2 regions of the Mesobacillus subterraneus genome follow, and region 2 is predicted to be linked to the other one. Evidence: predicted binding sites of a transcription regulator. Region 2 holds the regulator's gene; the other holds the start of a gene.

Region 1 (8,199 bases), 550 kb from region 2:
AAAAAGAAGTGCAAAAAGTGCTATTCTACATCGACCAGCCTGATGAATTCGCTGATTTGTTAAAAGAAAAGCTGGATCATATCCATCATGAAAGATTGGTAACCCTCTAAAGCCACTTGTGATTCCAAGTGGCTTTGTCGTGATCAATATTTTAGGAAGGTAGTGATACTCCGCTTCGAGGCAATCGTCTTTCTGGCGAGCTCTTCCTTCCAGTCCTTCTCATCCAGCTGGTATTCACCATATTCATTTTTATAAGTTTTTTTGAATAGATTGATCGTCCGGGCTTCTTCGGGAAGATTGTAAGACAAAGGTCTCCCCCACTTCCCTTCTTCATATATGTAAAACTCCACCACATCGCCAAATTGCATGAAATCATCCAGAAATGTGAGGAATTCGGAATCCTCGCTTCCGTATTCATACACATATGGCAGAGAAAGCGGCAGTTCCTTTTTATAAGCCTCACCACTTATGAAAGGACCATCCTGTCCGTTAACATGGAATTCCTCTATTGGCCTCATTGTTGCGATAAAATAATGGCAAGTCATTGCGTTCACCACTTTTTTGTTAAAAATTCATCAGGATTGACTTACTATTCATGAAATCGCAGTAATAACAATATACAAGTAAATAAATAACCTGCACTGAAAAGTTTTTATAGCGAAAATCCAAATTTTATAGCGAAAAAATTATTTTTATAGCGAATTTCTAATTTTTATAGCGAAAATCTCTTTTTTATAGCGAATTTCTAATTTTTATAGCGAATTGGAAATTTACCGGCCTTTTTTCCAATTAAAAATGCAACGAGAACCTTTTCAGGCACCCGCTGCACTTTTTCCAATTTCACCAAACAGCGGAGCCGCGAAAAGCGGCACTAGCTGCATTTCTATTCATACCTCAATGCATCGATTGGATCCAGCCTTGACGCTTTATTGGCAGGCAACAGCCCGAAGACAATGCCGATGATCATTGAGAACAGCATGGCGCCGGTCACGACTTGCCAGGATACGAGCGATGGCCAGCCGGCAAAATAGGAAATCACCGAAGCTGATCCCCAGCCGAGCAGGATGCCGAGCACTCCACCAATCAGTGTCAAGGTGACGGATTCGATCAGGAACTGGGTCATGATTTGCGATCTTGTCGCGCCAAGCGCCTTCCTGATGCCGATTTCCCGCGTCCGTTCCGTTACCGATACGAGCATGATATTCATGACGCCGATTCCGCCGACAAACAGCGAAATCCCGGCGATGCTGCCGATGATCAGCGTCATGACGTTGGTGATTTTCCCGATTCCCTCGGCCATTTCCTCCATATTGATAACCATGTAGGAATCCTTGGTGTCATGCATTTTGTTCAAGAGATCTGCTGCTTTTTTCCCGGCTATCTGCAGTTCGTCAGCTGAGGCTGCCTGAAGTGTCACCTGGGTAAAATCATTCTTACCATAGATCACTTGCCATGTCTTACCTGGGACATAAATTTGCATCGCCCCAAACGCGAATAGCCCGGTAGGCTTCTCCAGCACTCCCACAATCTCAATCGGCTGCACACCGATGCGGATGACTTTTCCCACTGGTGATTCGCCGCCGAACAATTCCTCCTGCATCGAGTAACTGACAATCCCGACCCTTCTGCCGCCGAGGAAATCAGCTGCCGTGAAGCTCCTGCCTTTCTCCGCCTGGATATCGTTCATTTCGAAAAAGGCCTGGCTCACTCCCGTGGTCGAGGCGTCCACAGTTTCTTGACCGAAGGAAGCCTTCGAGAGCTGCGAGCTCGATGCCACTACCTGCTTGATCTCAGGGATTTTTTCGAGCGCGCGGATGTCTTCCTGCTCAAAAGCAGCTTCGTTGAATATATTGGGATTTGCCTGAATTTCTTCATCAGACGGCTGGTAAAACAGCTCAATCGTGTTTCCAGGTCCAGTTAGCTGGGTCTTCAACATCGCTTCCCCGCCCTGGCCGATCGCCACCACAATGATGACAGCGCCGACGCCGATGATGATGCCGATCATCGTTAAAATCGATCGCATTTTATGTGCCTTCAGCGACCCGAGGGCCATCCGGAGATTTTCCATCATGTTCATGTGCGGATCCCCCTTCCAGTACTTGTGGAAGAGACAATCAGCCCGTCCCTGACCATGATCGTCCGCTGCGCATATTCTGCGACTTCCCGCTCATGGGTGACCAATACAATCGTTGAGCCTTCCTCATTTAAACCGGTGAAAAGCTCCATGATCGTCTGACTCGTTTTCGTATCCAGTGCGCCGGTCGGTTCGTCAGCGAGAATGATTTTCGGTTCATTCACGATCGACCTGGCAATGACCACTCGCTGTTTTTGCCCCCCTGACAGGGCATTTGGAAAGTGGTCCATCCGGTCACCGAGGCCGACCTTTTCAAGGGCAGCCCTCGCCCTCTCCAGGCGCTCCTTTTTCGAAATTCCACTGTAGATCATCGGCAGCTCGACATTCTGGACTGCTGTCAGCCTCGGCAGCAGATGGAACTGTTGAAAGACAAAGCCGATGGATTGGTTCCTCACCTTCGCAAGTTCTGCATCCAAATAGCGGGAGACATTTTCTCCAGCCAGCTCATACTCGCCTGTTGTCGGTTTGTCGAGACAGCCGATGATGTTCATCAGTGTGGACTTTCCCGAACCAGACGGTCCCATGATGGCGACCGATTCTCCTGCCTGAATGCTTAAATCGATCCCTTTTAAAACATCGATCGTTTCCCTGCCGACTGCGAAGGATTTGGTAATTTGTTTCAGTTCGATCATTTTACATCCACTTCCATTCCATCCTTCAAATCGTCGGACGGATTGACAATGACCCTATCTTTTTCACTCAAACCGCTGATAACTTCCATTTTACTGCCAAAAGCGATTCCTGTTTCGATCTCCTGCTTGTGGCTTTTTCCTTCTTTTAAAAGGAACACATAGACATAATCCTTGTCAGTCAGGACAGCCGCTGCCGGAACCGTAAGCGCATGTTTGCGTTCTGTTTCGATTTCCATGATCAGCTGGAATCCTGGCTTCAACTCCATATCAGTTGCTTTCACCTTAATAGGATACTGTACGGCAGAAGGACCACCCATTGCCTGTGATTGTGTTTCTTCCGGGAAGACGGCAATTTCCTCTACGACACCATTCCACTCCTTCTCCGGAAGAACATCTGAATGAAGCTTGACCTTCTGTCCTTCTTTTACCTTCATGCTGTCAAACTCGGATAAAAGCCCGGAGGCTCCTTTAGCATCAAGATCCCCAATATGAATTACTGGCTTCACTGCCGCCGCAGGATCTGCTGGGCTTTCCTCATTCACCTGGAGGACCACGCCATCTATCGAGCTCTTAATCTCTAAGTCTTGCAGACGTGCTTCTGTATCCTTCTGCTGGAGCAGCACCTGTCTGAGGTCGATGTTTGCAAGCCTTTTTTCAGCCTCGAACTGGTCGATTTCCGCTTCAGTCTGTTCTTTAGCAGCTTTTTTTCCAATTTGCTTGCTGAGCTCAGATTCCTTTTCCCGTACGTCTTTTATCTTTTTATCCAGCTGATTGATTCGCAAGTAGCCTGATTCTGCCTGAAGTTTTACTCGCTCCAGTTCCAGCTTCAAAGCGCTGTGATCATACTTTGCCAACACATCACCTTTTTTGACCGTTTCGCCTTCTTTAACCAAAATCTCAGCCAGCTTGCCTTTCTCAGGTGAAGCGTAAACCTTCTGTTCTTCTTCGAGTACGACAGTTCCCGGAATCATGATTTCATCGGCGATTTCTTCCTTCGACGGATTTTGCACCTTCACTTCCGGTCCCTTTGCAAAGGCTTGCCTGTAAATGCTCACCCCTGCCATCAGCAGCACCAGGCCGGCTACGCCAATGGCAATCCAAATTTTCTTATTCATGATTAGACACCCATTGTGTTAGAGAACATGGCCCCAATAATGGCGAAGCCGATACCAATCAGGAAGAAGACAATGGCAATGCCCCATGCCCATCCTTTTGACAAACCCGCAACACGTTGAAGCCCGATCGCTGTCAAAATCGACTGCCAGATGGAAAATACCTCGATCGATCCAAGAACACCCGCCTGGTCACTATTCAGCAAGCCGGCAAGACTCGTAATGAAGATTTCAGGATTACCGCCAATCGCCGCCCTAAGGAGCATATTCAGCAACAGGCCGGCAGCACCGATGATCATGATATGTGTATTCATTGAAAATAATTGCTTGAATGTTACATCAGAACCACTGATTTTTGTAAAAATCATATAAATCGCACTTGATATCAGCACTACGAACACTGGTGTCAGGATTCCTGTAATTGCAACCGTAATCTTTGAAAAAGCCAGTACCATGGCGGCTTCTTCCTCACTCATTCCATCAAGCCCAAGGTAAGAGGCATCCATTGACAATGTCATCAGATACATGCCAATGGCATACAGAATACTCACTAAAATCAGCGGAATCCAGATCTTCGGGTTCTTCCTAATCCGATCAAATTGCTCTCCCGGACTCCAGAACATCCCTATTAAACTCGGTTTCTCGATTTTGCTTTTCAATTCTTGCTCCATTACATACACTCCCATTCTTTTTAAGCCTTTCGACTTACCTTTTACGAGACTGGCATGTAAAAAGTTTCAAAATTAACCAATTTTATAATTTGTTGGGAGTATTACCTTGAAAAAGACCTTCTCGTGCAAGGAGAAAGCCAAACGAAAAAAACAGCCTCAAATAAGAATTAGAGACTGTTTCTTCAATATTATTCAATCTTTTAGCACCGGCCGCCAAAACAACAACGCCATAACCTTCGTATGATGCAGTAGGCAAACAGGATGACGACGATTAGACCAATTACTCCTATAATTGTACCTATAGTAGCAGCCAATGGGCCAAGGAATGCCAGGACCCCAGCGACTAATCCAAAAGTAGACAACAGAATCAACCCTACCCCCACCAGGACACCAAGGAACAATTCGAACACACTGCACGCAGCATGAACACCGTTACTCATATGCTTCACCTCCAAACTATTGTTCAATTCCATCATATGCATGTACCAGAATGCTTGTTTATTTTTAAAGGTAAAAGAGGCGATTATCTTATCAATTTATGTCTTACCCCCATATTTTCATCTATACTGAAAGTGGTTTATGATGGAATTAACTAGAATGAACAGGAGAATTGTAATGCAGAAACAGCAAACAAGTTTAAAGCCTTTCCTCAATTTAATTTTATCGACAAATATTCCGAAGGCGGCCCTGTTCACCGGTATGGCTGCCAGTCTCATCACTACTCTGGCTGGCCTGGTGGTTCCGCTTCTGACGAAAAATCTGGTCGACGGATTTTCGGTTGAGGCAATCAGCGTTCCGCTCATCATCGCGATTGGCGCTGCCTTCATTATTCAGGCATTGATTAGCGGAATTTCCATCTATCTGCTCAGCTATGTTGGGCAAAAGGTCGTCGCGAGGCTGCGCGAAAAGATGTGGTCCAAGCTGATCCGCATGCCTGTCCGTTACTTTGACAAGCAGTCCAGCGGCGAAACGGTCAGCCGGATTGTTAATGATACGAGTATAGTCAAGGAACTGATCACGAATTATTTTCCCAATTTCGCCACCGGGATCATCTCCATCATTGGTGCTGTCGTGATTTTACTCGTGATGGATTGGAAAATGACCTTGCTCATGCTCATTTCCGTGCCACTGACGCTCGCCATCATGATCCCTCTCGGCAGGAAAATGGCAAAAGTCGCACGCGGGCTGCAGGATGAGACAGCAGTTTTCACCGGACATATCACCCAGACTCTCGGTGAAATCCGCTTAATGAAAGCCTCTACGGCTGAAAAGATTGAAGAAGACAATGGCTATGGCGGGATTGATAAGCTGTTCAACTTTGGGTTGAAGGAAGCGCGGATCTTCGCGTTGATTGGTCCGATCATGCAGCTGATGATCATGGTCGTCATCGTCATCATCATTGCCTACGGCGGTATGCGCGTAGTAAATGGGACAATGTCGACAGGTGCACTCATCGCCTTCCTGCTTTACTTGTTCCAGATCATCATGCCGATCACTTCGTTCGCGATGTTCTTTACCCAGCTGCAAAAAGCGAAGGGCGCGACAGAACGCATTATCGAGATACTCGATCAGCAACTTGAAGAAGGCCAGGAAGGCATCGAAACAGACATTAGCAACCTGCCGATCACCATCGATAATGTCAGCTTTGCCTATAGTGAGGAAGAACCCGTCATTGAGGACGTTTCGCTGGATGCGCAGCCTGGACAGATGGTTGCTTTCGTCGGACCAAGCGGCGGCGGCAAAACGACCATGTTTGGGCTTATCGAACGTTTTTACGAACCGACTATAGGAGAAATCCGGATTGGTGACACGCCGATTCGAGAATTATCGCTAAACTCATGGCGCAACCAAATCGGCTATGTTTCCCAGGAAAGTGCGATGATGGCCGGCACCATCCGTGAAAACCTATATTATGGGCTGGACAACAGAGACAGAATTCCCGATGAGCGCCTGTGGGAGGTCGCAAAAATGGCCTATGCCGACCAATTCATCGCAGATTTCCCAAAAGGACTTGATACAGAAGTCGGCGAACGTGGCGTCAAATTATCTGGGGGGACAACGGCAACGGATTGCAATCGCTCGTGCCTTCCTCCGCGATCCGAAAATCCTGATGATGGACGAAGCCACCGCCAGCCTCGACAGCCAATCAGAAGGCATCGTCCAGCAAGCATTGACCCGCCTGATGGATGGCCGGACGACATTCGTCATTGCACACAGGCTCTCCACCATCGTTAATGCAGATAAGATAGTTTTTATCGAAAAAGGAAGAGTGACCGGAATCGGCACCCATCGGGAATTAATCCAAACACATGATTTATATAGAGAGTTTGCACAGCAGCAGCTGGCATAAAAGTCCATTCTATAGAGGAAATTCCTTCCCCATGATTCCGGTCATTTTTTTTAAAATAAAAATGAAGGGACCTTTAATAATGGTATACTAGCAAAGGTTAGAGTGGAGGATTTTGGAGATGAAAAAAATGCTGACAATAACTTTGCTGATTGTGTTGCCATTATTGACTGCCTTCACCTGGTTTCAGTTTTTTGGCAACAAGGAACGTTTATTAAAAATAAGCGATTATAAAATCTTTTATGGATCGCCCACAGAAAATATATTGGAAGAGATGCGCAAGTTCGATATGGTGATAATCGAAACACATGAATACACCTCTGAACAAATTAAAACCATACAACAGGACGGGACAATTGTTCTGGGCTATTTAAGTGTCATGGAGCTGGAGACGTGGAATGAAGGCTTAGTGAAAAAAGTAGAAGAATCCGACTACCTGTTCGTGGATAAAAAGAAAAAGTATATACAAGAGTGGGACACCTATCTTATGGATCTATCAAGCAAGCACTATCAAGAGCTGCTTTTGACAGATGCCAGAAATCATATCCTGAGTAAAGATGTGGATGGGATTTTCATTGATACTGCAGGTGACATTGATGATTATTTTTATAAGGATGAACAAACGAAACAAAAACTCAGGGATGGTTATCTCCAATTGCTTACGGCCCTTAAACAGCAGGATCCGGAAATCTTGATTCTACAGAACTGGGGCTTCGATACCTACAAGACAACAACCAAAAATCTAGTGAATGGGATCATGTGGGAAAACTTTGATATTTCCCGATTGGAGAACAGCGAATGGGGTCAAAATTGGATTGAATTTTTCAAAAAAGAACAGAAGCTTGCTGTCTTCACAGTCGCACCCGATGAAAAAAGCAGACAATACAGCAAGAAACAAGGATTCATTCCATATCAGAACAATTCAAGTATATATAATGAATGGGAATAAGAATAGCGCAAGCGCCTTGGTCAGCCCCGACAAGCGCTGGAGGGCCGACCGGTGAAGTCGTTCTTTGACTTCATTGGGCGGACCGAAGCGTCTCGAGGGGCTAGGCGCTGGAGCTGGACAGAGAATAGCGCATTCGCCTTGGTCAGCCCCGACAAGCGCTGGAGGGCCGACCGGTGAAGTCGTTCTTTGACTTCATTGGGCGGACCGAAGCGTCTCGAGGGGCTAGGCGCTGGAGCTGGACAGAGAATAGCGCAAGCGCCTTGGTCAGCCCCGACAAGCGCTGGAGGGCCGACCGGTGAAGTCGTTCTTTGACTTCATTGGGCGGACCGAAGCGTCTCGAGGGGCTAGGCGCTG
Region 2 (8,199 bases):
GCCACCGCTCAGGGTGGAAACGATTTTTAGGACATCGTCTCCTGAGAATAAGAAGTTCCCCAGGACTGTACGTATCTCTTTTTCGGACTTCAATGGGTATTCATCCCAGAGTTCATTCAACACCTTTTTGTTCGAGCTAAGCTCTGCCTGTTCCTGATCATAGTAGCCAATCGATACATTGGAACCGTATTGAATATTCCCTGTAATCGAAGGCAGTTTCTCAACAATTGTTTTTAATAAAGTTGATTTACCAACGCCATTCGGTCCAACCAGTGCCGTGCTGTCTCCACGTGAAAGATTGAACGTGATATTTTCTGATACGATATCATTCTGATACCCGACAGCAAGTGTATCGGCTTTGAGAACATCATTACCGCTCTGGCGTTCGATTTGAAAGCTGAATGAGGCGGATTTTTCATCGCCCTTGGGCCTGTCCATGCGGTCTATTTTTTCAAGCTGTTTCCGGCGGCTCTGAGCACGCTTGGTTGTAGATGCCCTGGCCAGGTTCCTCTGGATAAAATCCTGAAGCTTGTTGATCTCATCCTGCTGTTTCTCAAAAAGTTTCAGATCACGTTCGTAATTCGCGGCTTTCTGTTCTAAATACGAGCTGTAATTGCCAGGAAACTTCGTCAGCTGGTGACGAGAGATTTCATAAACCTGGTTCACAACCTTATCAAGGAAGTAGCGATCGTGTGAAACGATCAGAATGGCTCCGTTATAGCCCTGCAAATACTGCTCAAGCCAGGACAGCGTGTCAATATCCAGGTGGTTCGTCGGTTCATCTAGAATCAAAATATCCGGACGGGTCAACAAAAGCTTCGCCAATGCGAGTCTAGTTTTCTGTCCACCGCTTAAAGTGGATATTTTTGTGGAATAATCAAAAGAATGGAAGTTCAGACCGTGCAGGACGGAACGAATATCGGCTTCATACTGGTAGCCGCCTTTTTCCTTGAACTGAACCTGAAGCAAGTCATAATCTTTCAAAACCCTGTCGTATTCTGTCTGGTTGGAGAGAATGTCAGGATCCGACATTTTTTCTTCCAATCTGCGTAAGTCTTTTTCCATGCTGTGCAGATGGTCAAAAACAGCCAGCATTTCATCCCAGATGCTTTTTTCGGATTCAAGTCCGGTATTCTGAGCGAGATAGCCAATCATTGTCCCTTTAGGACGGATGATTTCACCGCCATCATGAGCTTCATACCCGGCGATGATCTTCAGCAGGGTTGATTTTCCTGCGCCATTCCTTCCAACAAGCGCGACACGGTCGTTGGTCTGTATTTCAAACTTTATATTCGATAAAATAAGATCAGCAGCAAAATATTTTGATAGCTGATTAACCTGTAATAAAATCATTATTTTTCACCTCTATTGCCTTAGAGATAGTGTAACTCAATAATATAGGCACGGCAATATGTGTGAACTGCGATAGGGGGATAGTGTAACCCTGAGTATTGTGAATACTGAAACAAAGTTCACACACAAGTTTGACAAAATAGTGTATCATTTGATAGAAAGGAGCTTACATATGGCAGAATTTACTCACTTTAATGAAGAGGGCAGAGCGAAAATGGTCGATGTCAGTGAAAAACCAGAGACGGTCCGCACAGCAGTCGCCCATTCAAGCATAACCGTGAACGAAGATATATATAGTAGAATCACTGAAAATAAGATGAAAAAAGGGGATGTACTGGCTGTCGCGCAGGTAGCGGGCATCATGGCAGCAAAAAAGACATCTGAAATCATCCCAATGTGCCACCCTATTCCTTTGACAGGGATTGACCTTTCATTCGATTGGGAGCAAAATGGTAATGACTATATCTTAAATATCGCCGCAGCTGTAAAAACAAAAGGGAATACAGGTGTAGAAATGGAAGCGTTAACAGCAGCTTCAGCATGTGCGCTGACTGTTTATGATATGTGCAAGGCCGTTGATAAAGGCATGGTGATTGGCAAGACGTATCTGGTCGAAAAAACCGGCGGTAAAAACGGTGATTTCAAGAGAGAAGAAAAGTTGAGATAGAAATACGGACAGGGTGGAGGATGGAGAATGACGAATGATGCTATGAAGATTCCGCAGGCAACCGCAAAACGTTTGCCACTGTATTACCGGTTCTTATTGAACTTGCATTCTTCAGGAAAGCAAAGGGTATCATCCGCGGAGCTAAGTGAAGCGGTAAAAGTGGATTCAGCAACAATCCGAAGAGATTTTTCCTACTTTGGAGCTTTAGGTAAAAAGGGATACGGCTACAATGTGAATTACCTGCTTTCCTTTTTCCGTAAGACATTGGATCAGGATGAACTGACGAAGGTTGCCTTGATTGGTGTCGGTAATCTGGGAACAGCATTTTTGAATTATAATTTTTCAAAAAACAATAATACTAAAATTGAGATTGCTTTTGATGTGGATCCTGGTAAGGTTAACACGAAGATCGGCGACGTGGCAGTGTATCACATGGATGATCTTGACAGGGTTGTCGTCGAGGAAGGAATCCAGGTGGCTATCTTGACTGTTCCTTCAGCGGTAGCACAGCCGATAACAGACCGATTGGTGCAGGCGAATATCAAGGGAATTCTGAACTTCACGCCGGCAAGGCTGAATGTGCCGCCTTCCATCAGAATCCATCACATTGATTTGGCGGTTGAATTGCAGTCATTGATTTATTTCTTAAAACATTATCCAACAGATACGGAAACAACTGAATCAGTGGAATAAAAAAATAGCTCCTTGCTGAAGGAGCTATTTTTTCTGTACATTCTTCAGTTTGAAATGGAACATGATCATTCTAATGCCTGATCCAAAATCGAACGTGGCTAGGGCAACAAGTAAATAGCTAAAGAATCCCCAGCCTGTCTCGGTTACATTCTGGATGGCAAAATAGGTAAACAAGCTGCCTAACAAGATGTAGACAATGCCTGAGAATAAAGGCGATTGCTTCATAACTTAAAATCCCCCAATAAAGCTTTGAATTTTCTCTGCTTCTTTTATCATTCTCTCAATGTCTTCCCTAAATACAGATTGAAGCAGGACAACCATTGTATTCATAGTAACGTGGGCGATTATCGGCACGATGATCCGTTTCGTTTTGACATAAAGGAAAGCAAAGGTGAAGCCCATCGCTGAGTACAGGATCACATGCTCCGGCTCCATATGCGCAAGCGCAAAAATGACAGAGCTGATCAGCGCGGAGAAAAAGAAATTCATTTTCTTATGCAGACTGCCAAATATGATTTTACGAAAGACGATTTCCTCTAATATTGGGCCGATAATTGAGCTGACCAAAATGATGACTGGGAACATTTCAATCAGTTTAATGATTTCCTGTGTATTCTCCGAGCCCATTTCGATGCCAAGCATATTTTCGATGTTGGCAGCTATTGATTGTGCGAACAGAGCAAGGAATACACCTGCGAAAGCCCAGGCAGCAGAACTTGCCGGAGATGAAGCATCACGTAGGTCAGCCTCTGTCTTGCGTTCTTTCCTTAGAAGCAGAAGCACGATCACAAGTGTCAGTGAAAAGCTGATTACGAGCCAGTATGGAATTGAGAGTGTCTCCATTTCCTCAAGGCTTTTTCCCATTGCAGCTCCGATAATGGCAACAATCGGGATGCCAATCAAGCTAGAAAGCTGCATGGCAATATAGGCAATAATGACGTACCAGTATTCCTTTTTCAATAGGATAATCTCCTTCTATTCGGATCGGTTTATGTGTATGCCATAAAATCTTTAATAAAGAATGTTATCTATCCATTTTACTAGTAATCATCAGGAAAGTTCAAATATCAGGGTGTCATTTGAATGTTTTGGTTAAAATTCCTTTGAACTGGCATACTCTTTAAGGTGTCCTTTTTTTGCCAGGCATACTTCCAAAGCACGAAATATAGGACTTGCTGTCGAAGGGAAAGAGGTTAGATTTAACTGCTGAATTTTATAAAAAAAGTTAGGCTTCACACTTGCAAAAAAAATTGAGATTCATTATTATATAAATTGTGTTAGCACTCTATCGAGGAGAGTGCTAATAAAAAATTCTACATATAATTTGAGGAGGTTGTTTCACTTGATCAAGCCACTAGGAGATCGCATTATTATCGAGCTTGTTGAGTCTGAAGAAAAAACTGCAAGCGGTATCGTTTTACCCGACACAGCGAAAGAAAAACCTCAAGAAGGTAAAGTCGTAGCTGTTGGAACTGGCCGTGTACTTGAAAACGGTGAGCGCATTGCTCTTGAAGTTGAAGTCGGTAACCGCATTATCTTCTCAAAATACGCAGGCACAGAAGTGAAGTACCAGGGAACTGAGTACCTGATCCTACGTGAAAACGACATTCTAGCAGTAGTGGAATAGAAAAGCGCAGGCGACTGCCCAAATCCGACAAGCGCTGGAGGTCCTGACAGTGAAGTCGTTCTTTGACTTCATTGGCTGGACCGAAGCAACTCGAGGAGTTAGGAGCCGCAGCTAGACAAGCGACTCGAGGGACTAGGCGCTCGAGCTAGACACTAACAAAAGTGTAGTGGGATAACATATAAATTAAAAATTCTGAGGAGGTCTTTCTACAATGGCAAAAGAAATTAAGTTCAGTGAAGAAGCACGCCGCGCGATGCTTCGCGGGGTTGACTCTCTTGCAAATGCAGTAAAAGTAACTCTTGGACCAAAGGGACGCAACGTGGTTCTTGAGAAGAAATTCGGTTCACCGCTTATCACGAACGATGGCGTAACAATCGCAAAAGAAATCGAGCTTGAAGATGCATTCGAAAACATGGGTGCTAAGCTTGTTGCTGAAGTAGCGAGCAAGACGAACGACGTTGCTGGTGACGGTACAACTACTGCAACAGTTCTTGCTCAAGCGATGATTCGTGAAGGTCTTAAGAACGTAACTGCCGGCGCTAACCCAATGGGCATCCGCAAAGGTATGGAGAAGGCTGTTATTACAGCTGTTGAAGAGCTGAAGGCTATCTCTAAGCCAATCGAAGGCAAAGCTTCTATCGCACAAGTTGCTGCGATTTCTGCTGCTGACGAAGAAGTTGGCCAATTAATTGCTGAAGCGATGGAGCGCGTTGGCAACGACGGCGTTATCACAATCGAAGAATCTAAAGGCTTCACTACAGAATTGGACGTTGTTGAAGGTATGCAGTTCGACCGCGGATATGCATCTCCTTACATGGTAACTGATTCTGACAAGATGGAAGCAGTTCTTGAAAACCCATATATCTTGATCACTGACAAGAAAATCGGCAGCATCCAGGAAATCCTTCCTGTTCTTGAGCAGGTTGTACAGCAAGGCAAGCCATTATTGCTTGTTGCTGAAGATGTTGAAGGTGAAGCACTTGCTACATTAGTAGTCAACAAGCTTCGCGGAACATTCAACGCAGTAGCTGTTAAAGCTCCTGGCTTTGGTGACCGCCGTAAGGCTATGCTTGAAGACATCGCTGCATTAACTGGCGGTGAAGTGATCACTGAAGAGCTTGGACGTGACCTTAAGACTGCTACAATCACTTCTCTTGGACGCGCTTCTAAAGTGGTGGTTACGAAAGAAAACACAACAATCGTTGAAGGTGCTGGAGACAGCGCTCAAATCGCAAGCCGCGTAAACCAGATCCGCGTTCAAATGGAAGAAACAACTTCTGAATTTGACCGTGAAAAGCTGCAAGAGCGCCTTGCTAAGCTAGCTGGCGGTGTTGCAGTCATCAAGGTTGGTGCTGCTACTGAAACTGAATTGAAAGAACGCAAGCTTCGCATTGAAGATGCTCTTAACTCAACTCGCGCTGCAGTTGAAGAAGGAATTGTATCAGGCGGTGGCGTAGCGCTTCTGAACGTCTACAACAAAGTAGCTGGAATCCAGGCTGAAGGCGACGAAGCTACTGGCGTGAACATCGTCCTTCGTGCAATGGAAGAACCAGTTCGCCAAATCGCTCACAACGCTGGCCTTGAAGGATCAGTCATCGTTGAGCGCCTGAAGCGCGAAGAAGTCGGCACAGGCTTCAACGCTGCAACTGGCGAGTGGGTAAACATGATCGAATCCGGTATCGTGGACCCAACTAAAGTGACTCGTTATGCACTTCAAAACGCAGCATCCGTATCTGCAATGTTCTTGACTACTGAAGCAGTAGTTGCTGACATTCCAGAAGAAGGCGGCGTTGGCATGCCTGACATGAGCGGCATGGGCGGAATGGGCGGCATGATGTAATGACCGCTCAAGCCCTTGGTATATAAGGGGTTTGAAGTGATTTGCTAACAAAATGCTAACATAGGGGAATTTAAAAAGGGCTTCTCCTTAGCTGACCAAGCTAAGGGGAAGCTTTTTTTATTTCTAGTGTAAGAATGGTAAACACATCAATGGAAAGCCAGGGTGCAAAAAATAATGTCAAACGATAAATCTTGCAAATAGGAATCATTACGGTTTATACTGATTTAGTGATTCCGGAATCAATGTGTTATGTGGAATGTCATATCTTATAAGAGATGTTAATGAAAGTGAGGTTAAAGAGAAAAATGTTCTTAGATAGAACAAGGTGAGTATCCAATGCAGTAAAGATAAGGATCTACCGGAGGTTTTATGAATAATGGTGCTATTTTAGCAATTGTTTCATCTTTAATCTTCAGCATAATGAATGCACTAGTTAAAGAAGTTAGTGATACCATTCCTGTTGCTGAAATTGTATTTTTTAGAAGCATTATTGGAACAGTTTTAATTTACATACTCATGAAAAACAGTAAAGTTTCATTTTCTGCCACTGGAATTCCAATGCTTGCGTTGCGTGGACTGCTAGGTGCACTATATTTAATCGCCTATTTTTATACAATTTTTAAAATTCCGCTTGCTGATGCTAGTATTCTGGCCCACTTGTCACCATTTTTTGCTGTTGCCTTTTCTATTTTTCTTTTAAAGGAAAAGATTCCAAAGGGTGTTTTATACATAATGCCGCTTGCATTAATAGGAATGGTCTTGCTTGTAAAGCCATTTGAGTTTTCATCATACTCACTATACGCATTAATTGGAGTTATAAGCGCATTTTTTGCTGGGGCAGCCGCAACAAGCATCCGTTATTTAAGCAGCAGGCACCATTCATATGAAATTGTATTTTATTTTTTAGCTACCGCAACCGTAGTGTCCATACCAATGATTTGGAATAACATGGTTATACCTTCAATAAGAGACCTTTTCCTACTCATTTGCATAGGAGTCGTGTCATTAATAGGACAAATCTATTTAACGAAGTCGTTAACCCATGCAAATGTGATCGTAGTTGAGATTACTAGATATATTGGTATTGTGTTTAATGCAATGTGGGGGCTATTGTTTTGGGCAGAGGTACCCGACACGTTCACATTTCTAGGTGGTCTGCTGATCATTGCTTCATGTATTGCATTATCACGAATGAAAGATCACTCACCAGAGACTAAGCTTAATTAAAAAATTATAAGGACTAAATATACACTTTAAATCGTAATCATTACGTTTAGGAGGAAACTAGATGTTTAAGAAATTGTTTAAATTTAGTTTACTATTTACTTTGATATTAATTTTACTTTCAGCGTGCTCTTCAAAAGAAGGTTCTAACACAACAGGTGAAACAGAAGCTGAAAATAGCAAAGAGTTAACATTTCTTTCGAATTTCCCAAGTGATACAATGGATCCTCATTTAAACTGGACTCCACTAAGAGCAGGAATGGTTGAGACCCTTGTTAAGATTAACGAGGATTTAAAAATTGAGCCTTGGCTTGCTGAAGAATGGAACAGTGAAGATGGGCAAACATGGACATTTAAAATTAGAGAAAATGTAACATTCCAAAATGGAAGTAAGCTGGATGCTGAAGCTGTTAAAGCATCTTTTGAAAGATTAATGAAAGTTAGCGAATCCATGAAAAATGCATTAAAGATTCAATCTATGAATGCTAAAGGACAAACATTAACAATTACAACAGAAGTTCCATTGCCACAATTTCCTTCAGAGCTTGTTCATCCCAATGCTGCCGTTATTGATGTTAAAGATGAGAACTTTGAGCAGAAACCAGTTGGGACAGGACCGTTCGTGGTTGTTTCATTTGAAGCGGGTACTAAAGTTACTTTAGAGGCCATATGATCAATATTGGGATGGAAAACCAAATCTAAATGCTGTAACCCTTACATTTAATGAAGACGCAAATGCCCGTACTTTAGCATTACAATCAGGAGATGCAGATATTTCATTTAGACCAGCAATTG

What was found. Region 2 encodes Rex, which represses fermentation and respiration genes when NADH is low (regulators of the CRP and FNR family bind a similar motif). Its sites were predicted from a motif close to TTGTGAAATATTTCACAA; they were not measured.
Region 1: LC048_RS18785 (YknW family membrane protein) is a predicted target of Rex. The motif match lies at 4,604-4,621, and genes of this name have one in related genera.

What each region holds. Positions count from the first base shown of each region.
Region 1 is NZ_CP129019.1:3,600,870-3,609,068, forward strand. Features, by position in the region: gene LC048_RS18760 (hypothetical protein) at 1-110, shown strand, start outside; gene LC048_RS18765 (hypothetical protein) at 144-545, opposite strand; gene LC048_RS18770 (ABC transporter permease) at 884-2,077, opposite strand; gene LC048_RS18775 (ABC transporter ATP-binding protein) at 2,074-2,766, opposite strand; gene LC048_RS18780 (efflux RND transporter periplasmic adaptor subunit) at 2,763-3,881, opposite strand; gene LC048_RS18785 (YknW family membrane protein) at 3,884-4,549, opposite strand; gene LC048_RS18790 (ABC transporter) at 4,750-4,989, opposite strand; partial or broken gene LC048_RS18795 (ABC transporter ATP-binding protein) at 5,165-6,899, shown strand; gene LC048_RS18800 (putative glycoside hydrolase) at 7,018-7,845, shown strand; gene LC048_RS18805 (hypothetical protein) at 7,897-8,022, shown strand; gene LC048_RS18810 (hypothetical protein) at 8,019-8,144, shown strand.
Region 2 is NZ_CP129019.1:4,154,917-4,163,115, reverse strand. Features, by position in the region: gene LC048_RS21640 (ABC-F family ATP-binding cassette domain-containing protein) at 1-1,353, opposite strand, end outside; gene moaC (cyclic pyranopterin monophosphate synthase MoaC) at 1,526-2,020, shown strand; gene LC048_RS21630 (redox-sensing transcriptional repressor Rex) at 2,048-2,713, shown strand; gene LC048_RS21625 (YdiK family protein) at 2,738-2,938, opposite strand; gene LC048_RS21620 (CPBP family intramembrane glutamic endopeptidase) at 2,942-3,673, opposite strand; gene groES (co-chaperone GroES) at 4,056-4,340, shown strand; gene groL (chaperonin GroEL) at 4,552-6,180, shown strand; gene LC048_RS21605 (DMT family transporter) at 6,550-7,407, shown strand; partial or broken gene nikA (nickel ABC transporter substrate-binding protein) at 7,469-8,199, shown strand, end outside.